One region of the Lactobacillus sp. WILCCON 0058 genome, then DNA from elsewhere that is predicted to be linked to it. Evidence: predicted binding sites of a transcription regulator. Region 1 holds the regulator's gene; each other region holds the start of a gene.
What was found. The regulator HrcA, encoded in region 1, represses chaperone genes, less so after heat shock. The targets are predictions, from matches to a motif close to TTAGCACTCNNNNNNNNNGAGTGCTAA.
Positions count from the first base shown of each region.

Region 2: a site for HrcA is predicted at 1,933-1,959, ahead of groES (co-chaperone GroES). Genes of this name have one in related genera too.
Region 3: a site for HrcA is predicted at 3,346-3,372, ahead of ACYVUU_RS02950 (ATP-dependent Clp protease ATP-binding subunit). Genes of this name have one in related genera too.
Region 4: a site for HrcA is predicted at 4,121-4,147, ahead of ACYVUU_RS01455 (Hsp20/alpha crystallin family protein). Genes of this name have one in related genera too.

Region 1 covers NZ_JBUBHM010000001.1:1,434,236-1,442,109, reverse strand. The annotation lists gene truB (tRNA pseudouridine(55) synthase TruB) at 1-855, shown strand, start outside; gene ribF (riboflavin biosynthesis protein RibF) at 870-1,811, shown strand; gene hrcA (heat-inducible transcriptional repressor HrcA) at 1,946-2,989, shown strand; gene grpE (nucleotide exchange factor GrpE) at 3,001-3,618, shown strand; gene dnaK (molecular chaperone DnaK) at 3,677-5,521, shown strand; gene dnaJ (molecular chaperone DnaJ) at 5,604-6,743, shown strand; gene lepA (translation elongation factor 4) at 6,866-7,874, shown strand, end outside.
Region 2 covers NZ_JBUBHM010000001.1:1,735,254-1,743,127, forward strand. The annotation lists gene groL (chaperonin GroEL) at 1-1,587, opposite strand, end outside; gene groES (co-chaperone GroES) at 1,610-1,894, opposite strand; gene ACYVUU_RS07985 (redox-sensing transcriptional repressor Rex) at 2,050-2,736, opposite strand; gene ACYVUU_RS07990 (ABC-F family ATP-binding cassette domain-containing protein) at 3,001-4,917, shown strand; gene tsaD (tRNA (adenosine(37)-N6)-threonylcarbamoyltransferase complex transferase subunit TsaD) at 4,983-6,023, opposite strand; gene rimI (ribosomal protein S18-alanine N-acetyltransferase) at 6,026-6,556, opposite strand; gene tsaB (tRNA (adenosine(37)-N6)-threonylcarbamoyltransferase complex dimerization subunit type 1 TsaB) at 6,561-7,283, opposite strand; gene ACYVUU_RS08010 (folate family ECF transporter S component) at 7,301-7,831, opposite strand; gene ACYVUU_RS08015 (acyl-[acyl-carrier-protein] thioesterase) at 7,874-7,874, opposite strand, start outside.
Region 3 covers NZ_JBUBHM010000001.1:598,307-606,180, reverse strand. The annotation lists gene ACYVUU_RS02975 (adaptor protein MecA) at 1-267, opposite strand, end outside; gene spxA (transcriptional regulator SpxA) at 371-775, opposite strand; gene ptsP (phosphoenolpyruvate--protein phosphotransferase) at 948-2,675, opposite strand; gene ACYVUU_RS02960 (phosphocarrier protein HPr) at 2,675-2,941, opposite strand; gene ACYVUU_RS02955 (hypothetical protein) at 3,049-3,249, opposite strand; gene ACYVUU_RS02950 (ATP-dependent Clp protease ATP-binding subunit) at 3,418-5,613, shown strand; gene ACYVUU_RS02945 (DUF1827 family protein) at 5,730-6,008, shown strand; gene ACYVUU_RS02940 (multicopper oxidase family protein) at 6,347-7,874, shown strand, end outside.
Region 4 covers NZ_JBUBHM010000001.1:303,491-311,364, reverse strand. The annotation lists gene ACYVUU_RS01485 (GMP reductase) at 1-466, opposite strand, end outside; gene ACYVUU_RS01480 (adenylosuccinate synthase) at 652-1,941, shown strand; gene ACYVUU_RS01475 (hypothetical protein) at 2,077-2,547, shown strand; gene ACYVUU_RS01470 (hypothetical protein) at 2,716-3,276, shown strand; gene ACYVUU_RS01465 (hypothetical protein) at 3,331-3,540, shown strand; gene greA (transcription elongation factor GreA) at 3,583-4,047, opposite strand; gene ACYVUU_RS01455 (Hsp20/alpha crystallin family protein) at 4,280-4,705, shown strand; gene ACYVUU_RS01450 (bacteriocin) at 4,912-5,070, shown strand; gene ACYVUU_RS01445 (glycosyltransferase) at 5,078-5,335, shown strand; gene ACYVUU_RS01440 (glycosyltransferase family protein) at 5,342-6,268, shown strand; gene ACYVUU_RS01435 (hypothetical protein) at 6,285-6,506, shown strand; gene ACYVUU_RS01430 (bacteriocin) at 6,580-6,747, shown strand; gene ACYVUU_RS01425 (GHKL domain-containing protein) at 6,758-7,874, shown strand, end outside.

The DNA of each region.
Region 1 (7,874 bases):
ACCAGCGGGGATGTGGTTTATAAGCTGCGCCGGCTCTTAAAGCAAAAGAAGATCGGCCATGCCGGAACCCTGGACCCGGAAGTCACCGGCGTTTTGCCGGTAGCTCTAGGTCAGGCAACAAAATTGATTGAGCTGATGCATGAGCGGCCAAAAGCTTATGTTGGTGAAGGCATGCTGGGCCTGGCAACTGATTCTTATGACCTGGAAGGGAAAGTTTTGGCGGAGAAAGCCCTGACTGAGCCGGTCAGTGACCAGGCCATCAAAGAGGCCATGCAGTCTTTGACTGGGGAAATCGTCCAGCAGCCGCCAATTTATTCCGCGGTCAGAGTCAATGGCAAGCGGCTCTACGAATATGCCAGAGAAGGGATTCCGGTTGAGCGGCCCAAGCGGTCTGTCCAGGTTTTTCGCTATGACTTGACGCGGCCAAGCCAGTTTGACCCAGAAAAAGGCCGGCAGACTTTTTCTTATGAAGTTGAATGTTCTAAGGGGACCTATGTCCGCAGCCTGGTCAACGACCTGGGCGATAAATTGGGCTTGCCGGCAGTGATGACCAAATTGCGGCGGACGGCCAGTTCTGGCTACAAACTGCAGGACGCGGTCACTTTGGAAGAACTGGCGGAGAATTTGGACCATGCTGAAGATTATATTCAGCCAATCGACAGCTTTTTTGCTGACTACCCGCAATTTGAATTAGACGATGCCTTATGGCAGCAGGTGAAAAACGGGGCCTGGATCAAACTCCCTCTTGATGCAGGCAAGGTCGCTTTGCGGTATAATGAAAAGGTTAAAGCGATTTACCGGGCCAAGGGACAAGGTCTCTACTGCCCGGACCTAATGCTTTTAAGTAATGAGTAATTGAGGGATTAAGTTTGAAAGTAATAAATCTAAGCTATCCGTTCAAGAAAGAACTGACGGCCGGCAAGGTTGTCCTGGCCCTGGGCTTTTTTGACGGAGTTCATATCGGCCACCAGAAGTTGATCAAGGAAGCCCGGATAATTGCAGATGAGAAGGATCTGCCATTGATGGTGCTGACCTTTGACCGCCATCCCAAGGAGGTCTACGCCGGGGTCAAGGACTTTGAGTACTTGAACAGTCCGGAGGAAAAGGCCTACGAAATGTCCAAGATCGGGGTCGACTACCTGGTGATTCTCAAGTTCACTCCGGAATTCAGCCACCTGGCTCCCCAGGCCTTCGTTGATGAGATCATCATGGGCCTTAAGGCAGACACGGTTGTTGCCGGCTTTGACTACAGCTATGGCCCAAAGGACGTGGCCAACATGGAAAATCTGCCGGTTTTTGCCAAGGGCCGCTTTGACATCAAGGTGGTGCCAAAGCAGATTTTTGCCGGGGAAAAAATTGGCTCAACCGAAATCCGTAAGGCTATTAAAAGCGGCAATCTCCGCTTGGCTACAGAATTGTTGGGTCACCCGTATCTAACTAGCGGCAAGGTCGTCCACGGCTTCAGAAACGGCCACAAGCTAGGCTTTCCAACCGCGAATCTGGAATTGGCCTGGCCAAAAGTGTTGCCGAAAATCGGCGTCTACGCGACCATGACCCAGGTGGGGGACAGCTGGTACCAGTCGATGACCAGCGTCGGCTACAATGTCACTTTCAATGATGAGAAGAAGATTTACATCGAATCCAACATCTTTGATTTTGACCAGGACATCTATGGCGAGCAGATCACCATTGCCTGGTACAAGTACTTGCGCGGGGAAGAAAAGTTTGCCGACATGGAAGCTTTAAGCGAGCAGCTGAAGCTGGACCAGGTCGCCAGTGAAAACTATTTTAGTTCCTTAATTGGACAGTAAAAAACGGTCTTTGAAAAGAGACCGTTTTTTTGCGGGATTTTTTTAGCATTCTCCTTGACTAACTGCTAATTTCTTGTTAATCTATACCATGTTAGCACATGAAAGATGTGAGTGCTAAAAGTGAGGGCGATGTTATGTTGACCGAACGTCAAGAACTTATTCTCAAGACAATTATTCAGGACTTCACCAAGACGCATGAGCCGGTCGGCTCAAAGACAGTCATGAATCAATTGCCGATTAAAGTGTCCAGCGCGACTATCCGCAATGAGATGGCGGTCCTGGAAGAGCATGGCTTGATTGAAAAGACCCACTCCTCCAGCGGCCGGGTGCCATCGACTGAGGGTTACCGCTACTACCTGGACAATTTGGTGCAGCCCCTGCAGCTGCCGGAAGAAATTTACAATCAAATTGGCTACCAGTTTGACCAGCCGTTCAACCAAGTGGACGAGATCGTCAAGGAAGCTGCCAAGATCCTGTCGGACTTGACTGACTACACGGCCTTCGCTGAAGGCCCCGAAGTCAAGAATGTCAGCATTACGGGCTTCAGAATCGTGCCCCTGGCACCCCGGCAGGTCATGGCAATTCTGGTAACCAGCGATGGCAGTGTCAAGAACCAGCTTTACACCTTGCCGCGGCACATCTCAGGGGATGAAATTGAACAAGCTGTCCGCTTGATCAACGACCAGCTGGTCGGCAAGAATTTAAGCGAAATCAACAAGCAGACCTTTGAGCAATTGTCCAGCTCTAATATCGTCGGCAAGAATGCTCCGGAATTTCTGGAGCTTCTGGAAGCCGTCATTAAAGACGCGGCAAGTGAGCAGCTGTACGTTGACGGTCAGCTGAACCTGCTCAATAATACAGAAAACAGCGATTTAAAAGACATCAAGTCGCTTTATGAACTGATCAATTCCAGCTCTTTAGCTGATGAACTGATCGATCTGAGTGACAGTCCCGGCCATTATCCAGTTCATGTCCGCTTAGGGACGGAATTGCAAAACGACCTGCTGAAGGATTTCAGCCTGGTGACGGCTGAATACAGCGTCGGCCGCTATGGCCGGGGAACGATCGCCCTCTTGGGGCCGAGAAATATGCCTTACTCGGAAATGATTGGCTTGATGGAATACTTCCGCCAGGAACTGGCCCGCAAGTTGTTAGATTACTATGGCAGATTTAAATAAGGAGGTTTGTCGTGAGCAAAGAAGAATTTCCAAGTGAGAAGGATTTGCCGCAAGAAGACCAGGAAAAGCAAGCCAAGCCAGCTGAAGCTGACAAGGCAGGCGTAAAAGAAGACAAAAAGGTAAGTGGCGACAAGGAAAAGGCTGACAAGGCAGCTGATTCAGAACTGGACCAGCTCAAGGCTGAAGTTGCCGCTTTGACCCAGAAGAACAAGGACCTGGAAGACAAGTACTTAAGAAGCGAAGCTGAGATTCAAAATGCCCAGCGCCGCTACAGCAAGGAAAGAGCCAACCTGGTCAAGTATGAGTCCCAGCGCTTGGGCAAGGATATCCTGGCCAGCGTGGACAACTTGGAAAGAGCCCTCCAGGTCAAGGCCGACGACGAGGCTTCCAGCCAGCTGAAGAAGGGGATCGAAATGACCCTGGAAGGCCTGGTCAGAGCCTTGAAGGATAACGGCATTGAAGAAATCAAGGCTGACGGTGAAAAGTTTGATCCGACATTGCACCAGGCGGTCCAAAGCGTACCGGCTGAAAATGATGATCAAAAAGACCATGTCGTCCAGGTCCTGCAAAAGGGCTATGTCTACAAGGACCGGACCCTGCGGCCAGCCATGGTTGTGGTTGCCCAGTAAGGCAATTTTTTAACAAAGCAATAAACAAGCAAAAATAATACAAAGGAGATAAAAGACAATGTCTAAAGTTATTGGGATTGACTTAGGTACCACCAACTCAGCAGTTGCGGTTTTGGAAGGCAAGGAACCAAAGATTATTACCAACCCGGAAGGCGCCAGAACTACCCCTTCAGTAGTTGCCTTCAAGGACGGCGAAATTCAAGTCGGTGAAGTTGCCAAGCGGCAAGCCATCACCAACCCGAATACTATTGTTTCCATCAAGCGGCACATGGGCGAAAGTGACTACAAGGTCAAGGTTGGCGACAAGGCTTACACCCCACAGGAAATTTCAGCCATGATCTTGCAATACATCAAGAAGTTCTCAGAAGACTACCTTGGTGAACCTGTAACTGACGCGGTTATCACTGTTCCAGCCTACTTCAACGACGCACAACGGCAAGCAACCAAGGATGCCGGCAAGATCGCGGGCTTGAACGTGCAACGGATCATCAACGAACCAACTGCTTCAGCTTTGGCCTACGGCTTGGACAAGGATGAAGACGACGAAACTGTTTTGGTTTACGACCTTGGTGGTGGTACTTTCGACGTTTCCGTTTTGCAATTGGGCGATGGCGTCTTCCAAGTTCTGTCAACCAACGGTGACACTCACCTGGGTGGGGACGACTTCGACAACAAGATCATCGACTGGCTGGTTGACGGCTTCAAGCAAGAAAACGGCGTTGACCTGTCCAAGGACAAGATGGCAATGCAGCGTTTGAAGGACGCGGCTGAAAAGGCCAAGAAGGACTTGTCAGGCGTATCTTCAACCCACATTTCTCTTCCATTCATCTCCGCTGGTGAAGCAGGTCCTCTGCACCTGGAAGCAGACCTTACCCGGGCTAAGTTCAACGAACTGACTGATGACTTAGTGCAAAGAACCAAGATCCCATTTGACAACGCCCTGCGTGACGCTGGCCTGTCAGTTGGCGACATCGACAAGGTCATCTTGAACGGTGGTTCAACCCGTATTCCAGCTGTCCAAGAAGCCGTAAAGAAGTGGGCTGGCAAGGAACCAGACCACTCAATCAACCCAGACGAAGCCGTTGCTTTGGGTGCCGCAATCCAAGGCGGGGTTATCTCCGGTGACGTTAAGGACATCGTTTTGCTTGACGTTACTCCGCTTTCCCTGGGTATTGAAACCATGGGCGGGGTCTTCACCAAGCTGATCGACAGAAACACCACGATCCCAACTTCCAAGAGCCAGATTTTCTCAACTGCCGCTGACAACCAGCCAGCCGTTGACATCCACGTTCTGCAAGGTGAACGGCCAATGGCAGCTGACAACAAGACTTTGGGCCGCTTCGAACTGACTGACATTCCAGCTGCTCCACGTGGCGTGCCACAAATCCAAGTTACCTTCGACATCGACAAGAACGGTATCGTTAATGTTTCTGCCAAGGACATGGGGACTGGCAAGGAACAAAAGATCACCATCCAATCAGCTTCAGGTCTGTCAGACGAAGAAATCGAGAGAATGAAGAAGGAAGCTGAAGAACACGCTGACGAAGACGCGAAGAAGAAGGAAGAAGTCGACCTCAGAAACGAAGTTGACGGCTTGATCTTCCAAACCGAAAAGACTTTGAAGGAAGTTGACGGCAAGCTCGCAGACAGCGACGTTCAACCAGTCAAGGATGCCCTGGAAGACTTGAAGAAGGCTCAAAAGGACAACAACCTGGACGAAATGAAGGAAAAGAAGGACGCTTTGAGCAAGGTTGCCCAAGACCTGGCTGTCAAGCTCTACCAGCAAAACGCCCAAAACCAGCAAGGCCAAGGCGGTCAAGCAGGCCCAACTGACAATGGCTCAAATGGCGCAAGCGGCGACACTGTTGACGGCGACTTCACCAAGGTAGACCCAGACAAGTAAAGCGACTATAATTAAACAAAAGGAGAAGAACTGCTTGATGTAGTTCTTTTCTTTTGTTAGTAAAAGGAGCAGTAATAAACAGATGGCAGCAAACCGTGACTATTATGACGTCTTAGGCGTGAGCCGGGATGCCAGTGACGCAGAAATCAGCAAGGCCTACCGGAAGTTGGCCAAGAAATATCACCCGGACTTGAACCACGAAGCAGGGGCAGAAGAAAAGTACAAGGAAGTCAATGAAGCTTACGAAGTGCTTCATGACCCGCAAAAGCGGCAGCAGTATGACCAATTTGGCCAGGCTGGCATGAACGGCCAGGGCGGCTTTGGCGGCCAGTACGGTGGTCAGGGCTTTGGCGGAGCTGATTTTAGTGACTTTGGTGACATCTTCAACAGCTTCTTTGGTGGCGGCGCCCGCCAGCAGGTAGACCCGACCGCTCCGCAGCGGGGGGCTGATTTAGACTACACGATGACGATCGACTTTATGGACGCCATCAAGGGCAAGACCAGTGAAATCAGCTACAGCCGGTCAACCACCTGTGAAGTCTGCCATGGTTCTGGGGCTGAAAAGGGGACCCACCCAATCACCTGCGACAAGTGCGGCGGCAGCGGCATGATGACTATTACGCAAAGAAGCGTTTTGGGCATGATCCAGCGGCAGACGACCTGTGACAAGTGCGCGGGCAGTGGGGTCATCATTCAGCATCCATGCCAAAACTGCCACGGCAAGGGGGTCAAGACCCAGAAGCAGACCCTGCAGGTCAAGGTGCCAGCGGGCATCGACAACGGCCAGCAGATCCGCCTGGCCGGCCAAGGCGAAGCCGGCAAGAACGGCGGCCCTTACGGGGACCTCTACATCGTCTTCCGGGTGCGGCCAAGCAAGGACTTCACCAGACGTGGCCAGACCATCTATACGACCGTGCCGATTTCCTTTGCCCAGGCAACCTTGGGTGACGAAATCAACGTCAAGACGGTTTACGGCGACACGAAACTGAAGATTCCGGCCGGCACCCAGCCGAACCAGAAGTTTACTTTAAAGGACAAGGGTGTTCCGAGCCTGCGCGGCGGCAGTTCTGGCGACCAGGTAACCACGGTTGAAATCGTGATTCCGAAGTCCATCAATGAGGCCCAGCGCAAGGCCTTGCTGGAATTCGTCAAGGCCAGCGGCGGCTCCATTGCCCCGCAGGAAAAAGGTTTCTTTGAACGCTTGAAGGAGAAGCTGAGCTAATTTTTTAAAGCAATTTAAGGAGGCAGTCTGAGAGGACTGCCTTTTTTGATGACTGGGAAAAGACAAACGGGCCAATTTCGGGTATAATTGTTTAGTACTTTAGTAAGGATGCGAGAAAATATATGGACTTAGAAAAATTAAAAGACTACCAAAAGCACATCCGCAATTTTTCAATCGTGGCCCACGTTGACCACGGCAAATCAACGATTGCCGACCGGATTTTGGAACTGACGGACACGGTTTCCAAGCGGCAACTGAAAAATCAAATGCTGGATGACATGCCCCTTGAACGCCAGCGGGGGATCACCATCAAGATGAACTCGGTGCAGGTCAAGTACCACGCCAATGACGGGGAAGACTACATTTTCCACTTGATTGACACCCCAGGTCACGTCGACTTCTCCTATGAAGTTTCCCGGTCCCTGGCCGCCTGTGAAGGGGCTGTCCTGGTCGTTGACGCTTCCCAGGGTGTCCAGGCCCAGACCCTGTCAAACACTTACCTGGCCCTGGAAAACGACTTGGAAATCCTGCCTGTTTTAAACAAGATCGATCTGCCTAGTGCCGACCCGGACATGGCCAAGAGCGAAATCGCTGACATGCTGGGCTTAGACGCCAGCGACGCCGTAGAAGTTTCCGGCAAGACCGGGGCAGGGATTCCGGAACTTTTGGAAAGAATCGTGACCGACATCCCAGCTCCGACCGGGGACTTGACCAAGCCCCTCAAGGCCTTGATCTTTGACTCCAAGTACGATGACTACCGGGGGGTGGTCATGTCAGTTAGAATCGAAGAAGGTACGGTCAAGCCGGGTGACGAAATCATGATTATGAACACCGGCAAGAAGTACGAAGTAACTGAAGTGGGCGTCTCCAGCCCTCACCCGGTTAAAGAAGACATCTTGATCGCCGGGGACGTTGGCTACATCACCGCCAACATTAAGTCCGTCCGGGAAACCCGGGTCGGGGACACGATCACCAGCGCTGAAAATCCAACGGCAGAAGCCCTGCCAGGCTACCGGCAGATCCCGCCAATGGTTTACTCTGGTATGTACCCAACTGACAACCGGGATTATGATGACTTGAAGGAAGCCCTGCAGAAGTTGCAGCTTAACGATGCTTCTTTGGAATTTGAGC
Region 2 (7,874 bases), 300 kb from region 1:
TGCTTCAGGCTTGTCTTCAGGAATTTCTGCCACAACTGCTTCAGTGGTCAGCAAAAGACCAGCGATTGAAGCGGCGTTTTGCAGAGCTGACCGGGTCACCTTGGTTGGGTCGATGATCCCTTCGTCGATCATGTTGACATACTTGTCTTCAGCAGCGTTGTAGCCGACTTCCGGGTCAGCCTTGCGCAGGTGGTCAACAATGACTGAGCCTTCTTTACCGGCGTTTTCAGCGATTTGGCGAACTGGAGCGGTCAAGGCCCGGGCCACGATGTTGATCCCGGTTTGTTCATCAGCAGTGTCACCCTTGGTTGCCTTAACGGCTTCTTCAACGTTGACCAAGGCAGTACCACCACCAGCTACGTAGCCTTCGTCAACAGCTGCGCGGGTAGCGTTCAAGGCGTCTTCTACCCGGTAGCGGCGTTCCTTGAGTTCAGTTTCAGTAGCAGCGCCGACGTGGATTACGGCTACGCCGCCAGCCAGCTTGGCCAGACGTTCTTGCAGCTTCTTCTTGTCAAAGTCTGAAGTCGTGTCTTCGATTTGCTTTCTGATGGTGTCAACCCGTTCTTGGATGGCTTCCTTGTCGCCAGAGCCGTCAACGATAGTAGTTGAGTCCTTGGTGATGGTTACCCGGCGGGCTTGACCCAATTGGCTGAGCTGGGTGTCCTTGAGTTCCAGGCCCAGGTCTTCAGAAATAACCGTACCGCCAGTCAAAGCAGCGATGTCAGCCAGTTGTTCCTTGCGGCGGTCACCAAAGCCAGGAGCCTTAACGGCAACAACGTTGAAGGTACCGCGGATCTTGTTCAAAACAAGAGTTGGCAAAGCTTCGCCAGTCACGTCGTCAGCGATGATCAAGAGAGCGCGGCCTTGTTGCACGATTTCTTGCAGCATTGGCAAGATGTCTTGGATGTTGGAAATCTTCTTATCAGTGATCAAGATGTATGGGTTATCCAAGTCAGCTTCCATCTTGTCGTTGTCAGTTACCATGTATTGGGACAGGTAGCCGCGGTCGAATTGCATCCCTTCAACCACGCTCAGTTCAGTTTCAATCCCGCGGGAGTCTTCAATAGTGATGACGCCGTCGTTACCGACCTTTTCCATGGCTTCAGCGATCAAGTCGCCGATTTCCTTTGAAGCACTTGAAATTGAAGCAACTTGGGCGATTTGGTCCCGGCTGGAAACTTCGTGGCTGTTCTTGTGCAATTGGTCAACGGCTGCTTGGGTAGCCTTTTCGATCCCGCGGCGGATGCCAACTGGGTTGGCACCGGCAACCACGTTCTTCATGCCTTCTTGCACGATAGCTTGGGTCAAAACAGTGGCAGTGGTCGTACCGTCACCGGCGATGTCGTTGGTCTTTGAAGCAGCTTCAGCAACCAGCTTGGCCCCCATGTTTTCGTAGTGGTCTTCCAGTTCAATTGCCTTGGCGATCGTCACGCCGTCGTTGGTAATCGTCGGGTTGCCGTAGCTTTGTTCCAAAACGACGTTTCTGCCCTTAGGCCCCAAAGTCGTCTTGACCGTGTTGGCCAGCTTGTCAACCCCGTTTAAAAGTGAACGTCTTGCGTCTTCTGAAAACTTAATGTCTTTTGCCATTTTTTAATTTGCACTCCTTAAATTACTTAACGATTGCCAAAATGTCTTTTTCATGAAGGACTAAGTATTCCTTGCCTTCGTACTTGACCTTGGTGCCAGAATACTTATCGTATAAAACTTCATCGCCCTCTTGGACGGTCATAGGAAGCTTGCTGCCATCTTCAGCGTACAGGCCGCCGCCTACGGCAACAACCTTGCCTTGCGTTGGCTTTTCCTTAGCGTTGGAAGCAAGTACGATGCCACCAACGGTTTGTTCTTCAGCTTCTTTAACTTCAACGATCACGCGATCTCCAATTGGTTGTAACACGTTATTCCCTCCTGAAATTAATTGTCTTTAGAAATTCTTTAGCACTCATCTTGATCAAGTGCTAACTTACAACTATGATAATAATCCCTTTTTCCAAAAAAGGCAAGAGAAAAATAGCACTTTTTAAGCGAGAGTGCTAAAAAGTGCTGTTTTCCTTATTTATTCGTGTTGTCCATGGCCTTCTTCCGCTCTTCCAGCTGCTTTTTGATCATTTCGTCAGAGTCGAGGAAGTAGATCAAGGTCTGCAATTCGGTAGCCAGGTCGACGTTTTGGATCCGGACCCCATTTGGGGCGGACAGGCGGATTGGGGTAAAGTTCATGATCCCCTTGATCCCGGCTTCAATCATTTCATCAGCCGTCTTCTGGGCCGTAGCCTGGGGAACGGTCAAGATGGCGATCCGGATCTGCTGGTCAGCGATCTGCTGCTTCATTTCATCCATTGAGTAGACCGGCACCCCTTGGGTGATCTTGCCAGTGATTTCCGGGTTGATGTCAAAGGCACAGGAAATTCTGATATTGTTGCTGCGCTTGAAGTTGTAGTTCAAAAGAGCGTGGCCCAGGTTGCCGACTCCGACCAGGGCAACGTTGGTCAAAGTGTCCTGGTTGAGGATCTTCTTAAAGAAGCTGAGCAGGTTCTTGACGTCATAGCCGTAGCCCCGCTTGCCCAGGGCGCCGAAGTAGGAAAAGTCCCGGCGGATTGAAGCGCTGTCGACTTGGACGGCTTCAGCCAGTTCAGTTGAAGAAACCTTGTCTTTGCCTTCATCATTCAAAAGAAGCAAGTAGCGGTAATATAGCGGCAATCTTTTGGCAGTAGCCTTGGGAATTCTAAATTTGTTGTTCATAAAAGATGCCTCCGTCTGATTAGTTATTTGTGAATGTGAATCTGTAATCAATCATCTATTATGATACCCGCTTTTACTAGTCTTTGGCAAGTCGTATTTTCACAATATTTGCCATAAAATCCTTTTCATCGAATTTTTTCACAAATCAATTGAAGGAGCCTGGCTCTTTTTAAAGCTGGGAAAGAAAGGAAAAATCTGCTGAAAATCATTGCCAAAGCCGTCAGCCGGGCCTTTGCATGGTACAATGTTTCAAGGTGAAAAAATATGATAATAGCACAAGGACACAATTTGGAGCAACGCTTTGGGGCTGCTCCTATATTCAGCAAGGTTAACTTTTCAATTGAAAACAATGCCCGGATCGGTCTGGTCGGGCCAAACGGGGCCGGGAAAACGACCCTTTTAAAGATCATGACCGGCCGCCAGGAGGCCAGCCAGGGCGAATTTACCGTCAACAAGGGGATCGAACTCGGCTACATCGCCCAGGAGCACGACTTTGACGAAAAGAAGTCGATCTGGGAAGAGATGCTGACGGTCTTCCAGCCCTTGATCGACCAGGGCCAGCAGCTGGAGAAGCTGCAGTATGCCATCGCCGACCACCCGGAAGACGAAGAACTGCTCCGCCGCCTGGACCAGGCCCAGTACAATTTTGAACAAGCCGGCGGCTACACTTATCAAGCCGAAATCAAGAGCATGCTCAACGGCTTCAACTTCCCGGAAGCGACCTGGAATAAGCAGATTGCCAGCCTGTCCGGCGGGGAAAAGACCCGGCTCAGCTTCGTCAAGCTGCTTTTGAAGAAGCCCCCGCTCCTGCTTTTGGACGAACCGACCAACTACCTGGACCTGGATACTTTGGACTGGCTGGAAGCCTTCCTTAAGAACTATCCAGGTGCCATCCTAACGGTTTCCCACGACCAGTACTTCTTAGACCACCTGGCCACGCAGATTTTTGAACTCCAGCATGGCCAGCTGACTGTCTTTAAGGGCAACTACAGCCAGTACTTAGCCCAAAGAGAACTCCGTGACCAGCAGCAGGAAGCCGCTTATGAAAAGCAGCAGGAAGAAATCAAGCGCGAGGAAGAGTTCATCCAAAAGAACATCGTCCGCGCCTCCACCACCAAGCAAGCCCAAAGCCGGCGCAAGGCCCTGGAGAAGATGGAACTGGTCGACCCGCCAAAGCACAAGTCAAAAGTCCGGATCAAGTTTGACAGCGCCCGGCCATCCGGCAAGGAAGTCTTGATCTTGAAGGACCTGGCCGTTGGCTATCCAGACAAGACCATGCTTAAAGACATCTCCTTCCAGATCAACAAGGGCGACCGGGTGGCCATCATTGGGCAAAACGGGATCGGCAAGTCCACCCTTTTAAAGACCGTCATGAAGCAGCTGCCGGTTAAGAGCGGGTCCATCAAGTATGGGGCCAGCCTGGATATTGGCTACTATGACCAGGAACTGCAGGGCTTGGACTACTCTAAGACCGTGATCGACACCATTTGGGACCGGCACAAGGACATGAACGAAAAAGACATCCGGTCGATCCTGGCCAGCTTTTTGTTCACGGCCAAAGATATCGACAAGCAGGTCAGCCAGCTGTCCGGGGGGCAAAGAGCCCGCTTGACCCTGACCGTCTTGTCCATGGAGCACAACAACTTCCTTTTGATGGACGAACCAACCAACCACTTGGACCTGGACGCCAAGGAAGTTTTGGAAAAAGCTTTGGACGATTACGACGGCACCCTCCTCTTCGTTTCCCACGACCGCTACTTCATCAACGAACTGGCCAACAAGATCGTCGTCGCTAAAGACGGCCACGCCAAGATCTATGAAGGCAACTACACTTACTACTTGAATGAAAAGGCCAAGGAAGAAGCCGCCGCCCAAGAAGCTGCTGCTGAAGAAACGACAACCATCAAGGCAGTCAGCGAAAACAAGCTCTCCTACCAGGAGCAGAAAAAGCGGGACTCTGAAAAGCGGAAACTGGAGCGGCAGGTCGCCCAGGCGGAAAAAGACCTGGAAAAGCTGGAGGCCAAGGAACAAGAGATCCAGCAGGCCATGGCTGACCCGGCTATCGCTGCCGACTTCAGCAAGCTGGGGCCTCTGCAGGAAGACTTGACCGCTGTCCAGGAAAAGATCAGCCAAGTTACCCAGGCCTGGGAAGATGCCTCCCTGGCCTTGGAAGATTTTTAATTTTAGACAAAGTAAAAGCAAGTCCGTTTCTGGACTTGCTTTTTGTCTGCATTTTATTTTGCTCTTTACTTGTAATCCTCGGCGTAAGGCAGTTCCATTGACGGGTCCGCGTCCAAGGTCAGGTCGGCAAAGTCGCCGGCCAGGTACTGGTTGTAAGCGGCAGCCCCGATCATGGCCGCGTTGTCCCCGCAGAGCTTAAGCGGCGGCAGGACAACCTTCGGTGCCTTTTCCAAAGCGGCGATTTCCTTGTTCATCCGTTCTCTTAAGCCCAGGTTGGCGGCAACCCCGCCCCCCATGATGAAGGTCTTCGGCTGGTACTGCCGGATGGCCCGCATGGTCTTTTCAGCCAAAACGTCCACCACGGCCGCCTGGAAGCTGGCCGCCAGGTCATACTTATCCAATTCTTGCCCCAATTGATCAGCATGGTGGCAGGTATTGATAAAGGCACTCTTCAGGCCTGAGAAAGAGAAGTCGTAATTGTCTTCATCAATCATGGCTCTAGGGAAGCCAAAAGTGTCCTTGCCCTGGTGAGCCCACTGGTCGATCGTCTTGCCGGCCGGGTAGTTGACCCCCAGGACCCGGCCGATCTTGTCATAAGCTTCCCCGGCCGCGTCGTCGCGGGTGTCGCCCACGATTTCAAAGTGGGTCGGGTCTTTCAGCAAAACAATTTCAGTGTGGCCACCGGAAACCTGCAGGGCCAGGGCCGGGTACTCAATTGGTTCAACCAGCTGGGCAGCTGAAATGTGGCCCATGATGTGGTCAACCCCGATGAGCGGCAGGCCAGTAGCCATGGAAGCCGCCTTGGCCGCGTTGATCCCGATCAAAAGTGCCCCGACCAGGCCAGGGCCGTGGGTCACGGCGATGGCGTCCAAATCTTCCCAGCTGACCTTGGCTTCTTCCAGGGCTTCCCGGGTAATCTGGGTAATCACTTCGATATGGTGGCGACTGGCCACTTCCGGCACGACCCCGCCGAAGCGGGCATGGCTCTTGATTTGGGTGGCCACAATCAAGCTTTCGATCTCTGACCCGTTCTTGACCACGGCAGTCGAAGTCTCGTCACAGGAGCTTTCAAAAGCTAAAATGCGAATGTCTTTCTTTTCCTTCACAGTCAGTTCTTCTTTCTTAGATGGCAGATCATGTTCAAACCGTCGCTGTCAGGACGGTCATCATTGTTGTAGTAGTTCTTGCGGACAAAATTGTCTTCAAAGCCAAGCCGGCGGTAAAGTTCCTGGGCCTTCCTGTTTTCGACCCGCACTTCCAAAGTAACCGCCTTGAGGTCGGCAGACCTAGCCAGGTCTAAAACCGTCTGCACCAGGTAGCTCCCGATCCCCTGCCCTTGCTCTTTGGGCACCACCGCCAAAAAGGTAATGTGGGCTTTAGATAAACTGAAGCGGCAGCCGATGGCCCCGGCCAAAAACTCACCCTCAAGCAAAAGCAGGTAGAGGGAATCCCGGCGGCGCAGCTCTTCAGCAAAAACTTCCTCGTCCCAGGGCAGGCGGCCGGCGTAAACTTCTTTTTCCAGCAAAAGGAGGCGGGCAAGTTCGCCAGCCTCCGCTTTTTTTAAGCAGTATTCATGGCCGCTGATGCTGATTGCCCGGGGGGCGAACTGCACCAGGTCAGCTTTAAAGAATAGTCCCATAAGTCTAAACTTCTTCTACGTATGCACTGTCTGCTTCAAATTCCTGGCCGGTCTTCTTGGCCCAGTCGTACTCAGCCTGCGTCCGGCGCAAGTAGTTCGGCACGGCCTGATCCGGATCAAGGACCGGGGAATCTACCGCCAGGCGGCCAATGGCACTGGCATGCAGAAGGTTTTCCTGCCCTTCAGCCAGGCGCAAGTCCTTGTCGGCCAGACCTGCCGCGATTTCTTCCTGGTACTTGCTGAAGTCGCTGCCGACAAAAATCACCTTTTGGTCAGGCAGAGCCGCTACTTGCTTTAAGAGTTCACTTAAGTGGTAGTGGCCGTCAGCAAGCACTGCTTCCCGGCCCCGGTAGGCCCCGGCAAAAAAGTTCTTGTTTCTGGCGTCCAATGCCGCCACAACCAAGGCATCTTCACCGGCAAAGTTCTGAGCAAGAGCCTGCAAGGTTGAGACCCCGACCAGCTCTTTCTTCAAAATGCTGGCAAACATCTTAGCCGTGGTCAAACCAACTCTGAGGCCGGTATAAGAACCAGGCCCGATCGCTACCGCGAAACGGTCGATATCTTTTAGCGCCAGACCGTTTTCTTTCAGCAGGCTGGCGATGTCTGGATCAAGGTCAACGCTGTGGTTGCGCTGGTTTTCCTCGATCTTTTCGCTGACCACTTGGTCATCTTCATTCAAGGCAACGCTCAAATCGCTCGTTGCCGTCGAAATGCTTAAAATCTTCATTCTCTAACTTTTATTTCCTAAAACTTTCTACTCAGCTTGACCCGGGATAAGGCTTCCAGGACAAACCAAACCACAACCATCTGAATCCACGGGGTGATCATTTCCTTGAGGATCCGGCTGGACAAGGCTGTCATGAAGTTGGCACCATACATCATGCTGACCCAAAGGGTGTTCAAACCGATGTTGCAGATCACAGTGACGCAGATCACGGATGCAATGACCCGCCAAACTTGAACGGGCTTTTTGTACAAGAAGAAACCGTAGATCATCGGCCCCAAAGCAGCGGTCAAGGTATAACCAATAAAGAAGCCGCCCAGGTTGCCAAAAATAGCAGATGATACCAAGTCGCTCAAGGCACCGCCGGCAAAGCCCCACCAAGGCCCGAACAAGTAGCCCAGCATGACGCTGCCGATAAAGCCAAGGCCCACCTGCAAGGTAGCATCCCCAACCTTAAACTGCTCTAAAACCACCTTGATGGCGATAACCATGGCCAGCAAGACCAGCTCCCGCAGCTCCAGCTTGCTGCTTACTTTTGATTCACTTTTCACAAGACTGTCCTCCTAAAAAATGGCTTAACAAAAACAACTGAAT
Region 3 (7,874 bases), 840 kb from region 1:
CCGCATTTCTTCCGGCAGGTCGCTGTTATTATTCATCTTGGTAATCAAGAGATCGATCCCGCCATCGTTGGGCATGACTTGGAAAGTCACCGGCGCATCGCTGGCAAAGTCATTGTCCTCGTCTACTTCGCGCAGAACCGACAGGAAGAATTCCTGGACTCTTTCCCGGTTGCCGAGCAAGTCCAGAATCTTCAAGCCCCGCTGATTCAGATCCTCCCGGGTCATGCTTACGCGGAGCGTGTTCTCATTTACCTTTTCAACGCGCATTCTCAATCCCTCCTTTGTGTGTACTGTTATTGTAACCTAAAAAGCCGACAAAGCAAAAGCGTTAGCTTCTAGAAGCCAACGCCTTCAACTTTCTATTCTGAAATTATAAATCCTGGTCTGCCAGGCGCTTAGCCCGGGCCATTTCCAGCCGGCGCACGCTACGCGGCAGGAAGCGGCGGATTTCATCTTCATTGTAGCCGACCTGCATCCGGCGGTCATCCAAAATAATTGGCCGTCTCAGCAGGCTTGGGTTCTTTTCAATCAAATCGATCAGTTCGTTCATTGAAATGTCGTCCAGGTCGATGTTCAGCTCTTGGAAAGCCTTCGACCGCGTTGACACGATTTCTTCCGTGCCTTCTTCAGTCATTCTCAGAACATGAATGATTTCTTCCCGGTTCAGAGGATCAGAAATGATGTTTCTTTCCTTGTAGGGAATATTGTGCTGTTCAAGCCATTGCTTTGCCTTGCGGCATGAGGTGCAGCTTGGAGAAACATATAAATCTACCATTGTTACCACGCTCCTTTAAAATGAGATTGCATGAACACACATTCGTTACTTACTATATAGTTTAACATGGATACTTACAAAAAGGAAGGGGGTAATTGGCTTTCTTTTAAATTTCTTAATTAATCGGACAAAAAAAGCGGTCAGCTCACGCTAATCGCTTTTAATTTGCTCTTTACTTGTCAGCCATCAGGTTCTTAACCAATTCGATGTTGTCTTCGTTGGTCAATGATTCCTTGGTAGCCTTGTCAGCCAGGCTGGCGAGTTCTTCAGTTGAGAGCTTCTTCATTTCGTTTCTGATCCGCAGAATTGAAGTTGCGCTCATTGAGTATTCGTCCAGACCCATGGAAAGCAGGATTGGGAACATAGTTGAGTCACCAGCTGCTTCACCACACATCCCGCACCAGATGCCAGCTTCGTGAGCTGAGTCGATCGTGTGCTTGATGAGACGGAGAACTGACGGGTTGTATGGTTGGTAGAGGTAAGAAACGTTTTCGTTGCCCCGGTCAGCAGCCATAGTGTACTGGATCAAGTCGTTGGTCCCGATTGAGAAGAAGTCGACTTCCTTGGCAAATTGGTCTGCCAAAACAGCAGCTGCTGGAACTTCGATCATCATGCCGACTTGCAGGTCGTCGCCAACCTTGACGCCTTCCTTGACCAGCTTGTCCTTTTCTTCAGCCAAAACAGCCTTGGCTTGGTGAAGTTCGTCCAAAGTACCGATCATTGGGAACATGATCCCCAGCTTGCCGTAAGCTGATGCTCTCAGTAAGGCCCGCAGCTGGGTCCGGAAGATTTCCTTGTTCTTCAAGGACAGACGAACGGCACGGATACCCAGGAATGGGTTCATTTCTTCTGGCAGGTCCCAGTATGACAGGTGCTTGTCGCCACCGATGTCCATGGTTCTGATGATAACCTGCTTGCCGTTCATGCCTTCCAGAACCTTCTTGTAAGCTTCAAACTGGTCTTCTTCAGTTGGGAAGTCGTTTGAGTTCATGTACAAGAATTCAGTTCTGAACAGGCCGACTGCTTCAGCACCGTTTTCCAGAACGCCGGCCAGGTCGTCTGGAGTACCGATGTTGGCAGCAATAGTGAAGTGCTTGCCGTCAGCAGTTACTGATGGTTCGTCCTTCAGCTTCCGCCATTCAGCCTTTTGCTTGGCGAAGTCGTCGCCCTTCTTGCGGTAGTCAGCCACTTGTTCTTCGCTTGGTTCAACGATGGCAACACCATCCAAACCGTCAGCGATCAGCATTTGGCCGTTTTCTACAGAAGTGGTGATCTTTTCAGTCCCGACAACAGCTGGGATTTCCAAAGACCGGGCCATGATGGCTGAGTGAGCAGTCCGGCCGCCCAGGTCAGTTACGAAGCCCTTAACGTACTTCTTGTTCAATTGTGCCGTGTCACTTGGAGTCAAGTCTTCAGCAACCAGAACTACTTCGTGGTCGATGCTTGCCAAGTTAGGCAATTCCTTGCCCAGCAAGTGCGCCATGATCCGCTTTGAAACGTCGCGGACGTCAGCGGCACGTTCTTGCATGTAGGCATTGTCAGTCATGCTTTGGAAGATAGTGATGAAGTTTTGGGCAACTTCGTCCAAAGCTGCTTCACTGTTGACAGCGTCGCTCTTGATCTTGGCGCTGATCTGGCCAGTGAATTCAGGGTCTGACAGGAACATCAAGTGGGCGTCAAAGACTTGCGCTTCTTCTTCACCCAAGCTTTCAGCTGCAACCCTGCGGATGTTTTCCAATTCAGCTTGTGATTCGGCAACTGCCTTGTCAAAGCGGGCTACTTCAGCTTCCGCGTCGGCAACGGACTTCTTTTCAAAAGAAAGGTCCGGTTCGACCAGGAGGTAGGCTGGAGCAACAGCAACGCCGTCACTGGCTGCGATACCCTTCAAAGTTTCAGTCATTATTCAGCCAAACCTTCTTTTGACATAGTTTCAGCAACAGCTGCGATAGCTTCCTTTTCGTCGTCGCCTTCAGCGCTGATAGTAACGTCTGCACCTTGGCCAACACCCAATGACATTACGCCCATGATTGACTTAAGGTTAACTGACTTGCCGTTGTATTCAAGGTTGATGTCTGAACCAAACTTTGAAGCAGCTTGTACCAACAAGGTAGCTGGACGAGCGTGAATACCAGTTTCAGCGATAATGTGAAATTCTTTCTTTTCCATCGTAAATTATCTCCTTTAAAAATCAAGAATTGGGTACCAAAGTACCGTTTCCCTTAAAGAATAACATGTTTTCGAGGTCATTACAACTTAATTTGTAAATGTTTTCATTAATACTTGGGCTTATTCTCGATCGAAGTATAGGTAATAACCCCGCCGCGACCAGCCCGGCCGGTAATTTTCTTGTTTTTCCCGTAATTGCGCAGGCTTTGCTGGAAGGCAAAAGCATCTTCCGGGTCCTTCTGCGGGTCGATCTGGTACTCAAGCAAGTCGCCTGAGACCAATTGCTCCAAAATATCAGTATAGTCCATATTAATGTTACACCCCCCTTGTCCATTATTTTAGCGCATTTTTTTGTCAAAATTAAAGGAAGAAGACTCAAAGGCAAGCTATGTTCTTCCCAAGGCTTAGCACTTGACTAATCAGAGTGCTAAGCCCTATAATTTAGGCAGAACTTTGATGAAAGGCGGTATTTTAACATGTTGTGTCAAAACTGCCACCAACGGCAGGCCTCGATACATCTTTACACGAAGATTAACGGCCAAAACAAAGAAATCGACTTATGTCAGCAATGCTACCAAGAATTAAGGAATCAACAAGGCAATCAAATGAACAATGACAACTTTTTCGGCGACTTTGACGACCTCTTCAATGCTTTGAACGGGCGGCCAAATGGCGCAAACCGTGACAACAACCAAAATCCATCCGGGCAAAACCCGGGCCGGGGCGGCAATGGCGGCGGCCAGTCCCTGCTTGACCAGTTCGGGACCGACTTGACCGCTTTGGCCAAGAAGGGCAAGATCGACCCGGTTATCGGCCGGGACCGGGAAATCGCCCGGGTGATCGAAATCCTCAACCGGCGGACCAAGAACAACCCGGTTCTGATCGGGGAAGCCGGGGTCGGCAAGACCGCGGTTGTAGAAGGCCTGGCCCAAGACATCGTGGACGGGTCCGTTCCAGCTAAATTGCAAAACAAGCGGATCATCTCCCTCAACATGGTTTCCATGGTGCAAGGGACCGGGATCCGGGGCCAGTTTGAACAAAGAATGCAGCAGCTGGTCAAAGAGCTGCAGAGCCAGCCAGACATCATCCTCTTTATCGACGAAATCCACGAAATCGTCGGCGCCGGCAATTCTGAAGGCGGCATGGATGCCGGCAACATCATCAAGCCGGCTCTGGCCAGAGGCGAGCTGCAATTAGTCGGGGCCACGACCATCAAGGAATTCCGGGAAATCGAAAAGGACTCCGCCCTGGCCCGGCGTTTCCAGCCAGTTGAAGTCAAGGAACCAAGCATCGACGAAACCATCAAGATCCTCAAGGGGATCCAAAAGCGCTACGAGGACTACCACCACGTCAAATACACTGACGATGCCATCGAAGCTGCCGTCAAGCTGTCTGCCCGCTACATCCAGGACCGCTTCCTGCCAGACAAGGCCATCGACCTTCTGGACGAAGCCGGGTCAAGAATGAACCTGACCATTCCTTACATCGATAAGGAAAAGATCCAGGAAAGAATCGACGCGGCTGAGAAGCTCAAGCAGGACGCCTTGAAGAATGAAGACTACGAAAAGGCTGCCTACTACCGCGACCAGATCGAAAAATACGAAAAGCTGAAGGACCAGAACGTCGACCCGGACAAGACCCCAACCATCACGGCCAAGGTCATGGACAAGATCGTCGAAGAAAAGACCAACATCCCGGTCGGCGACATCCAGGCCCAAGAAGAAAACCAGCTGGCCAACCTGGCCAGCGACCTCAAGGCCAAGGTTATCGGCCAGGACGAAGCCGTTGACAAGGTGGCCCGGGCCATCAGAAGAAACCGGATCGGCTTCAACAAGTCCGGCCGGCCAATCGGCTCCTTCCTCTTCGTCGGCCCGACCGGGGTCGGCAAGACCGAGCTGGCTAAGCAGCTGGCCTTGAAGATGTTCGGCAGCGAAGACGCCATGATCCGCTTCGACATGTCCGAATTCATGGAGCAGTACTCTGTTTCCAAGCTGATCGGGTCAGCTCCGGGTTATGTCGGCTATGAAGAAGCCGGGCAATTGACTGAACGGGTCCGCCACAACCCTTACAGCCTGATCCTTTTGGACGAAGTTGAAAAGGCCCACCCAGATGTTTTGAACCTCTTCTTGCAGATTCTTGACGACGGCCGTTTGACTGACTCACAAGGGCGGACTGTCTCCTTCAAGGACACGATCATCATCATGACCTCAAACGCCGGCCAGGGGATCAAGACGGCCAGCGTGGGCTTCGCAGCGGAAAACAACAAGAACGAAGCTGAAGAAACCCGCAAGGTGATGAGCCAGTACTTCAAGCCGGAATTCCTGAACCGTTTTGACGACATCATCCAGTTCCACCCATTGACCAAGGGCAACCTCCTGCAGATCGTCAACCTCCTTTTGGACAAGACCAACGCCATGGTCAGCGACCAGGGCCTGCACATTACGGTTACTGACGCGGCCAAGGATAAGCTGGTTGAAGAAGGCTACGATCCGGAAATGGGCGCTCGTCCGCTTCGCCGGGTAATCCAGGAAGAAATCGAAGACAAGGTGGCCGACTACAAGCTGGACCACACTGAAGCCAAGCAATTAGTCGCCGACTTAAAGGATGGGGAAATCGCAATCTCTGAAGAAGTCCCTGCCCTGCCGGCAGCTGAAGCAAGTGAAGAAAAATAACTATCTCTGAACAGAAAAAACAAGGATTCTCCAAAAAGGATCCTTGTTTTTTTCTTGAATGCGTTATAATGAAAGTGAGGGGAATATCAGAGACAAATAGAAACGGGTGAAGTTTTATGCACTTAATTGATGTTACTAATAGCTATGCCGAATTAGTTCACAGTCAGCTAAATACTACGAGCGTGAACTACGTTAAAGTTTACTCCTTAGGCAACACTACCGTAGTTTATACCGAAAGCCCAATCGCCATCGGGATTGTATTAGAAAACCACCACCGCAAGATCCGCGAAGAAGAACTCGAATTCGTGGCCAAGCGGCTGATTCCCGACCGGACCAGCTACCAGCTTACAGTTGACAAGCACCGCCGGGTGGTTGAAATCCACGTTGACAAGTAATCCCTGCAAAAGAGCCCTGATGGGCTCTTTTTTACTCTCTTTCACTTTGTCGCCTTTTTCCTTTTCTTCTTTAGCTCCCTATTTCTTTTATCTTCCTTTTTTCTTTTCTGCGAAAAATTCAAAAAATACCCGTTTTTTAGCAAAATTGCAGATTTACTTGCGAAAAATAGCCTTTTTTTCAAAAAATCCGCCAGAATTGATCTATGTCAATTTTTTTATTAAGAAATAGTTCTACAATTTGCTTTGAGCACTGGAAAGCGCTTTTAGAAAAGAAAGTGAATGTGTAAAAAGCAGCAATTTTAAACTGTTGATTTGGTAAAAACAAGGAGGTACTAAACATGACAGTTTATCCGGATTACTTTTATGCTGAAAAAGACTTTGACAAGAGCCACATGGGCTACAAGCCGCTGACGATTCCAGCAGGCGTTGAGGCCCAGCCTTTGGCCGTTCCCCCGCTTTTAGCGCCGGACAAGGTTGATGGCAATGACATCTACTACACCATCGAAGCTCAGGAAGGTGAAAGCCAGATCCTGCCAGGCAAGAAGACCAAGACCTGGGGCTACAACGCTCCCCTTTTAGGCCAGACCCTGGTAGTCAAGACCGGGCAAAGAGTCCACGTGCGCCTCAAAAACAGCCTGCCTGTCCTCACTTCATTCCACTGGCACGGCATGGAAGTTCCGGGACCAATTACTGACGGCGGCTGCCACGCCCCAGTTTACCCTGGTGAAGAAAAAGATATCGAATTTACGGTCAAACAGCCTGCCGCTTTGACCTGGCTGCACGCCCACCCATGTCCGTCAACGGCCATGCAGGTCTGGATGGGCCTGGCCATGGGGGTCGTGGTTACTGATGACAATGAAGCCCGCCTGCCGATTCCAAAGAACTACGGGGTCGATGAATTCCCAATTATCCTGCAGGACCGGACCTTCCACGACAACCAGCTTGACTACCGGGCCGACTACGACCCAATGGGCGTCTTTGGTGAAGTTCCTTTGATCAACGGCGTGGTTCGTCCTTACGTTGACGTAACCACCCAAAAGGTCCGCCTGCTCTTCTTGGGCGGGTCTGACCGCCGGGAATGGCGCCTGCACTTTGAAAACGACCTGACCATGACCCAAATCGGCGGGGACGACTCCTTCCTCAGACACCCGATCGACGTCAAGAAGCTTTTGATCGGGCCAGGGGAAAGACAGCAGGTCATCGTTGACTTTGCCGGCTACAAGGAAGGCGACGTTGTCAGCCTCTACACTGACGACTTCAAGCTGGTTGAATTCCGCATCCACGCCTTTGAAAAAGACGACCGGGAGCTGCCATTCAACATCTTTACTCCAGATGACCCGGCCGTAAATAGCGAAGCACCAGTCCGCCACGTGACCATGGACGATCACGACAAGATCAACGGCCTCCGCTTCTCCATGGAAAGAATCGACATGAAGCAGACCTTGAACTCAGTTGAATACTGGGACGTAACCAACACCAACAACTCTGCTTCGGGGATGCTGCACCCCTTCCACATCCACGGTGCCCACTTCCTGGTCGTTTCCCGTAACGGGCAAAAGCCAAACCCAAACGAAATCAATGTCTACAAGGACACTATTGAAGTCGGCCCAGGCGAAACTGTCCGCTTGAAGGTCTACTTCCAAAATGCCGGGGTCTTCATGTACCACTGCCACATCATCGAACACGAAGATGCCGGCATGATGGCCCAGATCCAAATCGTTGACCCGAAGGACCCGGACAAGACCTACAAGCTGATGGACATGGAAACCATCACCAACGCCTTTGCTGAAGAAATGGGCGTTGAACCAGGTGAAGTCTTCATGCCAGGGATGGACGTTGAAGACATGGACATGGGTGCCTGCTTCC
Region 4 (7,874 bases), 1.1 Mb from region 1:
GCGTTGCCACGTTGCCGGCCGTAAGGAAGGTGTCCGGCATTTTTTCCTTAATGTACTTGATCATGTCGATCACGTAGACTGAGTGCCCGTGGGCCACGTCGATCGTGGTGTATTCCGGGATTAAGTCCTTTTCCACCAGTTCGTCGATAAAGTCATATTCATCGTCCTTGATGCCGACGGAAATCGATGCAAAAAGTCCCTTCTCATGCATCATCTTGATGAAGTCGGCCCGCTTTTCGGGCTGGAAGCGGTGCATGACATAGTAATAGCCATTTTGGGCCAGCCAGACCGCCAGGTCTTCGTCAATGACGCTTTCCATGTTGGCGGGAACGACTGGGATCTTGAAAGTTCGGTTTCCAAACTTGACGCTCGTGTCACATTCCTTCCGGCTCTTCACGATGGCCTTGTTGGGCACCAGTTGGATATCATCATAGTCAAAAGCTTCCATGCTGAAATAATTGCTCATTCTTTGCCAGCTCCTTTTTTAAAGTACCTTTGATACTTTACTGACATTTCCCTTAAAAGTCAAGACTTATTCGAACCATTTACGAACGTTCTGAAAATATTATTCGGATTTTTTGTTGACTAATTGCCCGGTAAATGCTAACCTTTCTAACGTAAGTTCTACGAAATATTTTTTGAGGTGAAAAAATGACATCAATCGCAGTTGTCGGCAGCCAATGGGGCGACGAAGGCAAGGGTAAGATTACAGACTTTTTAGGGACGACGGCAGACCTGTCAGTTCGCGCTAACGGCGGTAACAACGCTGGCCACACGATCGACTTTGACGGCAAGGAATTCAAGATGCGCTTGATTCCATCCGGGATCTTCGCGGCTAAATTGGGCGCCGTGATCGGCAACGGGGTGGTTATCAACCCTGAAGTCCTCCTGGGCGAACTGGACAACTTGGAAAAGAGCGGGATCGACACCAGCAACTTGAAGATCTCCAACCGCGCTCACGTCATCATGCCTTACCACGTAATGCAAGACACTTATGAAGAAGAAGCCAAGGGCAGCTTGAAGGTCGGCACCACCAAGAACGGGATCGGGCCAACTTACATGGACAAGGCTTCCAGAATCGGCATCCGGGTTTGCGACCTGATCGATCCGGAAACTTTTGCGGAAAAGCTCCGCTTCAACCTGGAAAGCAAGAACGCCCTCTTCACCAAGGTTTACGGCAAGCCAGCCATGGACTTTGACGAAATCTACAACAAGTACGTTGAATATGGCAAGCGGATCGCCAAGTACGTTTGCGACACTTCCCTTTACGTCAACGACGCCCTGGACAAGGACGAAAAGGTCCTCTTTGAAGGTGCCCAAGGGATCATGCTGGACATCGACCAGGGTACCTACCCATTCGTAAGTTCTTCTAACTCAGTTTCCGGCGGGATCGCTTCCGGCAGCGGGATCGGGGCCAACCGGATCAAGACTGTCCTGGGCATCTGCAAGGCCTACACTACCAGAGTTGGTGCCGGCCCGTTCCCAACTGAACTGCACGATGAAACCGGCGACAAGATCCGGGACATCGCCCACGAATACGGCACTGTTACTGGCCGTCCGCGCCGGGTTGGCTGGTTTGACTCAGTTGCCCTCCGTCACGCTAAGCGCGTAGCCGGCATCAACGCCTTGAGCTTGAACCTGTTGGACGTCTTCAGCGGCTTTGACAAGATTAAGATCTGCGTGGCCTACGACTTGAATGGCAAGCAAATCGACTACTACCCAGCCAACTTGAAGGAAGTTGAAGCTTGCCAGCCAGTTTACGAAGAACTGCCAGCCTGGGAAGAAGACATCACCGGTGCCAAGAGCTGGGAAGACCTGCCAGAAAAGGCCCAGGCCTTCGTCAAGCGGATCAGTGAAATCACTGGCATCCCTGTCGTGACTGTTTCTGTCGGCCCAGACCGGGAACAAACCATCGTTTTGCAAGACCCATGGACTCTGTAAAAAATTAATATCTACTAAGAGCCTCGTCTTTGACGGGGTTCTTTATTTTGGCAAAAAATGTTTTATCTTGTTTTACTTGAAGAAAGTGCTACCATAGAGGCGTAAATAATATTATTTGGAAGAGATGTTTTTATCATGAAAAGCAAAAATCTTTTTCAATCCGTAAAGGATGTACTAAATGGTAAAATCGCTCTAAGTATCTTTACCTTTTCTACTACCTTCATAGCTGGTTTTGCGGCAGCGACTGTTGCCTTAGGGCTCAAGGGCGGTTATCATAACAGCTCCATAGCCGAAGCTATTATCTGCGGACTTATCCTCTTGTTCTATGGTATCTATGGCACATACAAGCTCTACAAGTTAAACAAGGTAAAAGTCAAGTTGACTACTAATAAATTTAGAGAGAGATTGTGGAATATTTTAACTGGAAAGGGAAGTTTGAGAATTATTGCGTTTTCTGATTCTTTATTTGCTGGCTTTGCAGTTGGGGCTATCGCCTTTTGGAATAGAAGCACAAGCAATTATGATCCAACCATTGAATTGGCCATAATCGCCATTTTCTCTTTTGGCTTTTCAATTGAAGAATTCTACAAGCTCAACAAAAAATAACACACAAAACCCGTCTAGCTCTAAGCCAGACGGGTTTTCCACTTTAGTTATCCACACTGGGATGATTGCCTACTTTTTCCAAAATATCCTTTCCAAAAGAGCGCTTCCTTTCCGCAATGTAAGTGCTATACTATATTTGTTGGAAATGTAATTTTTCGGAGGTAAAAAGTGAAAAAACTAAGCAAATTAATCGCAATTGGACTAGCAACTGGCCTTTCTGCTACAACTCTTTTGCAAGCAACAATTCCAACCGTGGTAAATGCATCTACTACAACAAGCAGTGTGCAAGTTACTAGTTCAACTAACAATTCTTCACAGGGATCATCAGACAACAAATGGCAAAACATAACCACAAAATCAGGAGAAACAATGCAAATCTTGCCAGATGATCCTTCAAGAATGAGCGGCAAGGTAAGATACAACGGTGAGGAACACTCTTACAAAATTACCAATGCAGATGGGATCTACACCATCTATTTAGATGGCGATGAAGTTTGCTCTATCGATATCAACAATAGCCAGGTACCGTCTTCTCAAAGTAGCAGTATTTTCAGCCCGTTTATCAACTTCAGCTACGCAAATGGCAAAGTTGCTTTTAGACATGCTGGAAGAAAATACTACTATCTAGATACTCAGAAATATAATAGCGAATCCGTAAGAAAAATAACTGAGAGTGGAAAGTTCATACTATCTACGTTGTTAACCTGCTTGGAAGACTTACACTTATAAGGATTCAGCTAGAAAACATTTGCAATCTGTAAAGTGGGTGTACAAGAAAGTACTATGAAAAAGCTGAAAGAAATTCTAGAAGGTAAAATTGCTACTAGCCTTTGTGCCTTCATTGCTAGTTTTGCAACCGGCATTACCACAACTGACATTATGTTGTGGAAAAAATATGGTTTTCTTGCTAAAGACATTTGGGAAGTAGCTCTTATTGGGATCGCTTTCTTTATTGACTCTATCTACTTCTTCTACAAGCTCAACAAAAAATAACACGCAAAAACCGTCTAGCTTAGAGCTAGACGGTTTTCCATTTTAATTTTCCACACTGAGGATGGTGACTTGGTAGTCTCCCATCGGCGCTTCAACCGTCACCACATCCCCAGCCTTGCGGTGCATGAGGGCGTGGCCCAAAGGACTGTCAAAGGGCAGCTTGCCATCGCCTACAGCCTCTTCCATCCGGCCCACGATCTTGTAGCTTTCCTCTTCCCCATCGTCTTCATAGCGGATGGTGACATTTTTTCCCAGGTTGACCTTGCCGTCATTCTTGATCTCAATGATTTCGGCATACTTGAGCTGCTTGTTCAAGTAGCGGACCCGGCTGTCCAGGTGGCGGAGTTCTCTTTTAGCGGTTGAATATTCAGTGTTTTCGGACAAGTCGCCCAGGGCCCGGGCCTCCTTCAGGTTCTGCACCCGGCGGGGCCGGTCAGCCTTCAAGGCCGCGATCTCGTCTTCAATCTGCTTGTAGCCCTCCGGGGTCATTTTTTGATAATATACCATGCTTGCCAGTCGCCTTTCACTTCTATTTTTAAATCATTATAGCCCGCCCAGATCTTTTTGCCAAAAAATTTATTTAGCAGTCAAAAAAGTTGAGTGCTAAATGCTCCATTTTTCCAAAAAGGGACTATAATATAGTTGTCGGGAAAGAAAGCGGCTCCACCGCTTCTCTTCCTGCCTCTGTTTGTAAAAAGCAGCTTGAATAGAATAATTTGTTGAAGGGAAGTTTTAGATTATGACTAATGATTTAATGAACCGTTACAACGACTTGTTCGATCACATGGGCGGCTGGCTCGACAACTCCAAGGACTTCTTGGACAGCCACGCTTTCAGAAACATTTTGCAATCAGACGTTGCTGAAGATGAGCACGAATACACCGTCAAGGTCGACGTGCCGGGGATGAGCAAGGATGACATCCACCTCTCCTACACTGACGGGATTTTGACGATTTCCGGCCACCGCAGCACTTTCAAGGATGACAGCGACAAGAAGAAGAACCTCTTGCGCCAGGAGCGCAGCGAAGGGTCAGTTTCCAGAAGCTTCAGCCTGCCGAACGTTGACAAGAAGGCCATCAGCGCCAAGCTTGACGGGGGCGTTTTGACGGTTACCCTGCCAAAGAGCGCTCCAGAAGAAAACGAAGACACGATTACTATCGAATAAGCTCAGAGTGCTTAGAGAAGCCCGCGAGGGCTTCTTTTTTTGCCAAAAATTTCAGTATAAAACTTGTGAAATTGTGAAAAGATGCCATTTAAGCATCAAAATTGACCGCTTAGGCAAATTTGGTTTCTTCTCAATTAATCGCATTATAATAACAATTGTGATCAGAAGATCATCCAAATTCAATTTGTGACCGGGAGGGTTTAACTATGGAAAAGTTACTAAAAATAATGTCCGAAGACGAATTAAAACAAGTCAAGGGCGGTAAGAAAAAGCAACCAAGTTGGGTAAAGTGGTCCAACGGAATCAGTGGACTAATTGGTGAACTAGCAGAGCCAGGTTCAATTAACTGGAAGCACCACCACTAATAATAATATGATCAAATTTAAGAGACCTGAATCCAACAATTATACAGAGTTCTATCAAACCAATTCTGAATACAATCTTCATTTAACAGGTTTAATAATGACTAAAAATCAGGAGCACAACATTCTAGAGGCACTAAGATCAATAGACAATTACTGTGACTCTATTGTAGTTGTAGACACAGGATCTACTGATAATACTATTCAGGTCGTTAAAGAAAATTTCTCTAAAGCTCATCTTTATCAAGTTCCTTGGCGAGAAAACTAGGCTTATATGAGAAACGAATGCTTAAAGTTCATTCCAGCAGGCTGGACTTTTATCATTGATTCTGACGAAGTGTTCGATAATTCACTCTGTACTAGTCATGAATTAAAAGATTTTCTATACTATCTAGATCAAACTAGTTCAGCACCTGTTTGTACTATAAAAATAAAATCATACAATGGCAATTCCTTTGTGAGGAAAAAGGTTCTATTCAAAAAGGATGACTTTATAAGGTATCATGGTTGCGTACATGAAGAGCTAATAACCATAAAAGGTAAATTAGATATCGTTGACTCCAATCTTTGCATAGTAAACAAGGGAAACAGCCCTCAAGAAATCGTAAGATTTAATAAGGCTAAAAGATACTCAAAACTACTATTGCATCAGATAGACCAAGAACCCAATAATCCACGTTGGGTTGCAATGATCTCTCAAGACTACATCGAGCTTGGATTTATATCTAAAAAATATTATATAAAGCATCTTAAAAAGTTTATATTTAGTAACGAAGCAGATAACTTTTCAGATAGCAACATTCAAGGCAGCAAATGGCTAAAATATCTTTTGGCAAGATACGCTCTTTTACTGATGTCAGATGGGAAACTTAACGAATCTATAGAATGCTCAAAGGCGGCTATGAAGAAATTTCCCTATGATGCGAACTTTTTAGCAATATTTATCTCTGCAAGCAATATATTAAATGAAACCAGAAACAGGTCTACCTTAAAATTCGTCAACAAGTGTCTAAGACAATATGAATCAAATCTTGACAAGGTAGAGGAAGAATCTCAGGGAACCGAAGATTCAGTAATACCTGCTTTAATAAAATTACTAATTAACATTGGCGAGTATTCTAGCGCCAAAAATCTTGTTGAAAATATTGATAATCCAGAGTATAAAGAGTTATTAGATAGTGAAATAGATTTTCTATTGTAAATAGGAGAACACGGTTATGGAATATGTAATTCTGTTAGTAGTTGGCTTGCTACTTATTGTAGGCGGTGCTTTTGCTTTTAAACAAACTAAGAAGTATCTTGAGTTAAAAACAAATAGTAGCAATTATTCTAATGATCAATGGTGGGGATTTGCTCTATGGAGTGGATATATTGGAGCAGGCATCTTGTCACTAGTTGGCGCTATTTTAATTATTGTTTCTGTAATTTCAATGCTATAAATTGATCATTAATAGTATTATTTAGGTAACTACCTAGGTAACGCTATTTTTTATTAGAGTGAGGAATCTTTTTATGAAAAAATTAGATAAAACAGAGCTTCAAAAAATTAAGGGCGGTACTACACAATCTCAGCTTTCTGCTTATATTACTACCAACTTTATTAACATACGGGGCTTTAATACTGATAAGAAAAGCCACCAATTATACAAGAGTTTAGTTAAAGCTTTTAGAAAGCAATGAGTAAATATCAATGAACAATACATTTGAATTATTTAGCATACTTGCCAATATTATACTAAGTTTGATTGTAGATTTATCTATTTTTACCAAAATATCTATGGTCAAGTTTACGTCATCCCAGAAAATTCTTGTCACTGCTTTTTATATTTTTTGCTTTATAGCCTCCGTATTAATCCCGTCTAATGTAGTCGTCAATATTTCGATTACAATTGTAGAAATTCTTTTCTTCACACTACTTGGTTTAAGAAACACAAAAGATAAATTTCTAATTCTAGGTGCTGCGCTTTTCCTAGGAATTTTTGACTCCATTACTATCATCCTTTCTAACTTAATTCTTTTTCTCTTTCCCATTTTGGACTCTAGTAATTTAGATTTTTTTACTAATATTGCGATTATTATTATTAGTTACCTACTACTCCTTAAAATTATTCCCAAAATCATTACTAACCTAACTAGCACCAATAAAAAAGTTTTTATTGGTGTTTTGGCGTATATATATATTAGTTCGATGGTTCTTAACGCGTATGTTTTAAGCGATACCAAACCAACCGAGGTCATCATCGTATCTTTAGCTTTATTGTTTTTGCAATCGATTTTTATTTTGATCATGTATATTTCTTTAGTCGAAATACAAAAGAAGTTGCTTTCCCATACTCAACAAAAAGAACTGCTCCAGGAAAAGCAGGAACTAGAAGAATACTCATCTTATCTAGATCAAAACGAGGATGATCTTCGCAGGTTTAAGCATGATTATCAAAACATTCTTAATAGCTTAAAAATTGACGCTCAAGAAGGCAATGTCAAAGGCGTTATTGACAAATTAAGTGAATATACAAATAGTCATTTTAACGAAGAAGCATTACGAAAGTACAAAGACTTAAATCATATTCATATAAAAGAACTTAAAAGTATAGTATTTAGCAAACTGACACAAATGTACAGTTTAGGAATTTTATATAGCTTTGGATGTGAATCCGAAATTTATGAAATTCCCCAAAATATCGATTTACTTGATTTGGTGAGAGTGATTGGTATTACTTTTGACAACGCAATTGAGGCAGAAACGGGTTATTTTAACTCCAATTTCCTTCAGAAACAAGACTTACGAATTGAAGCCATGTATTATC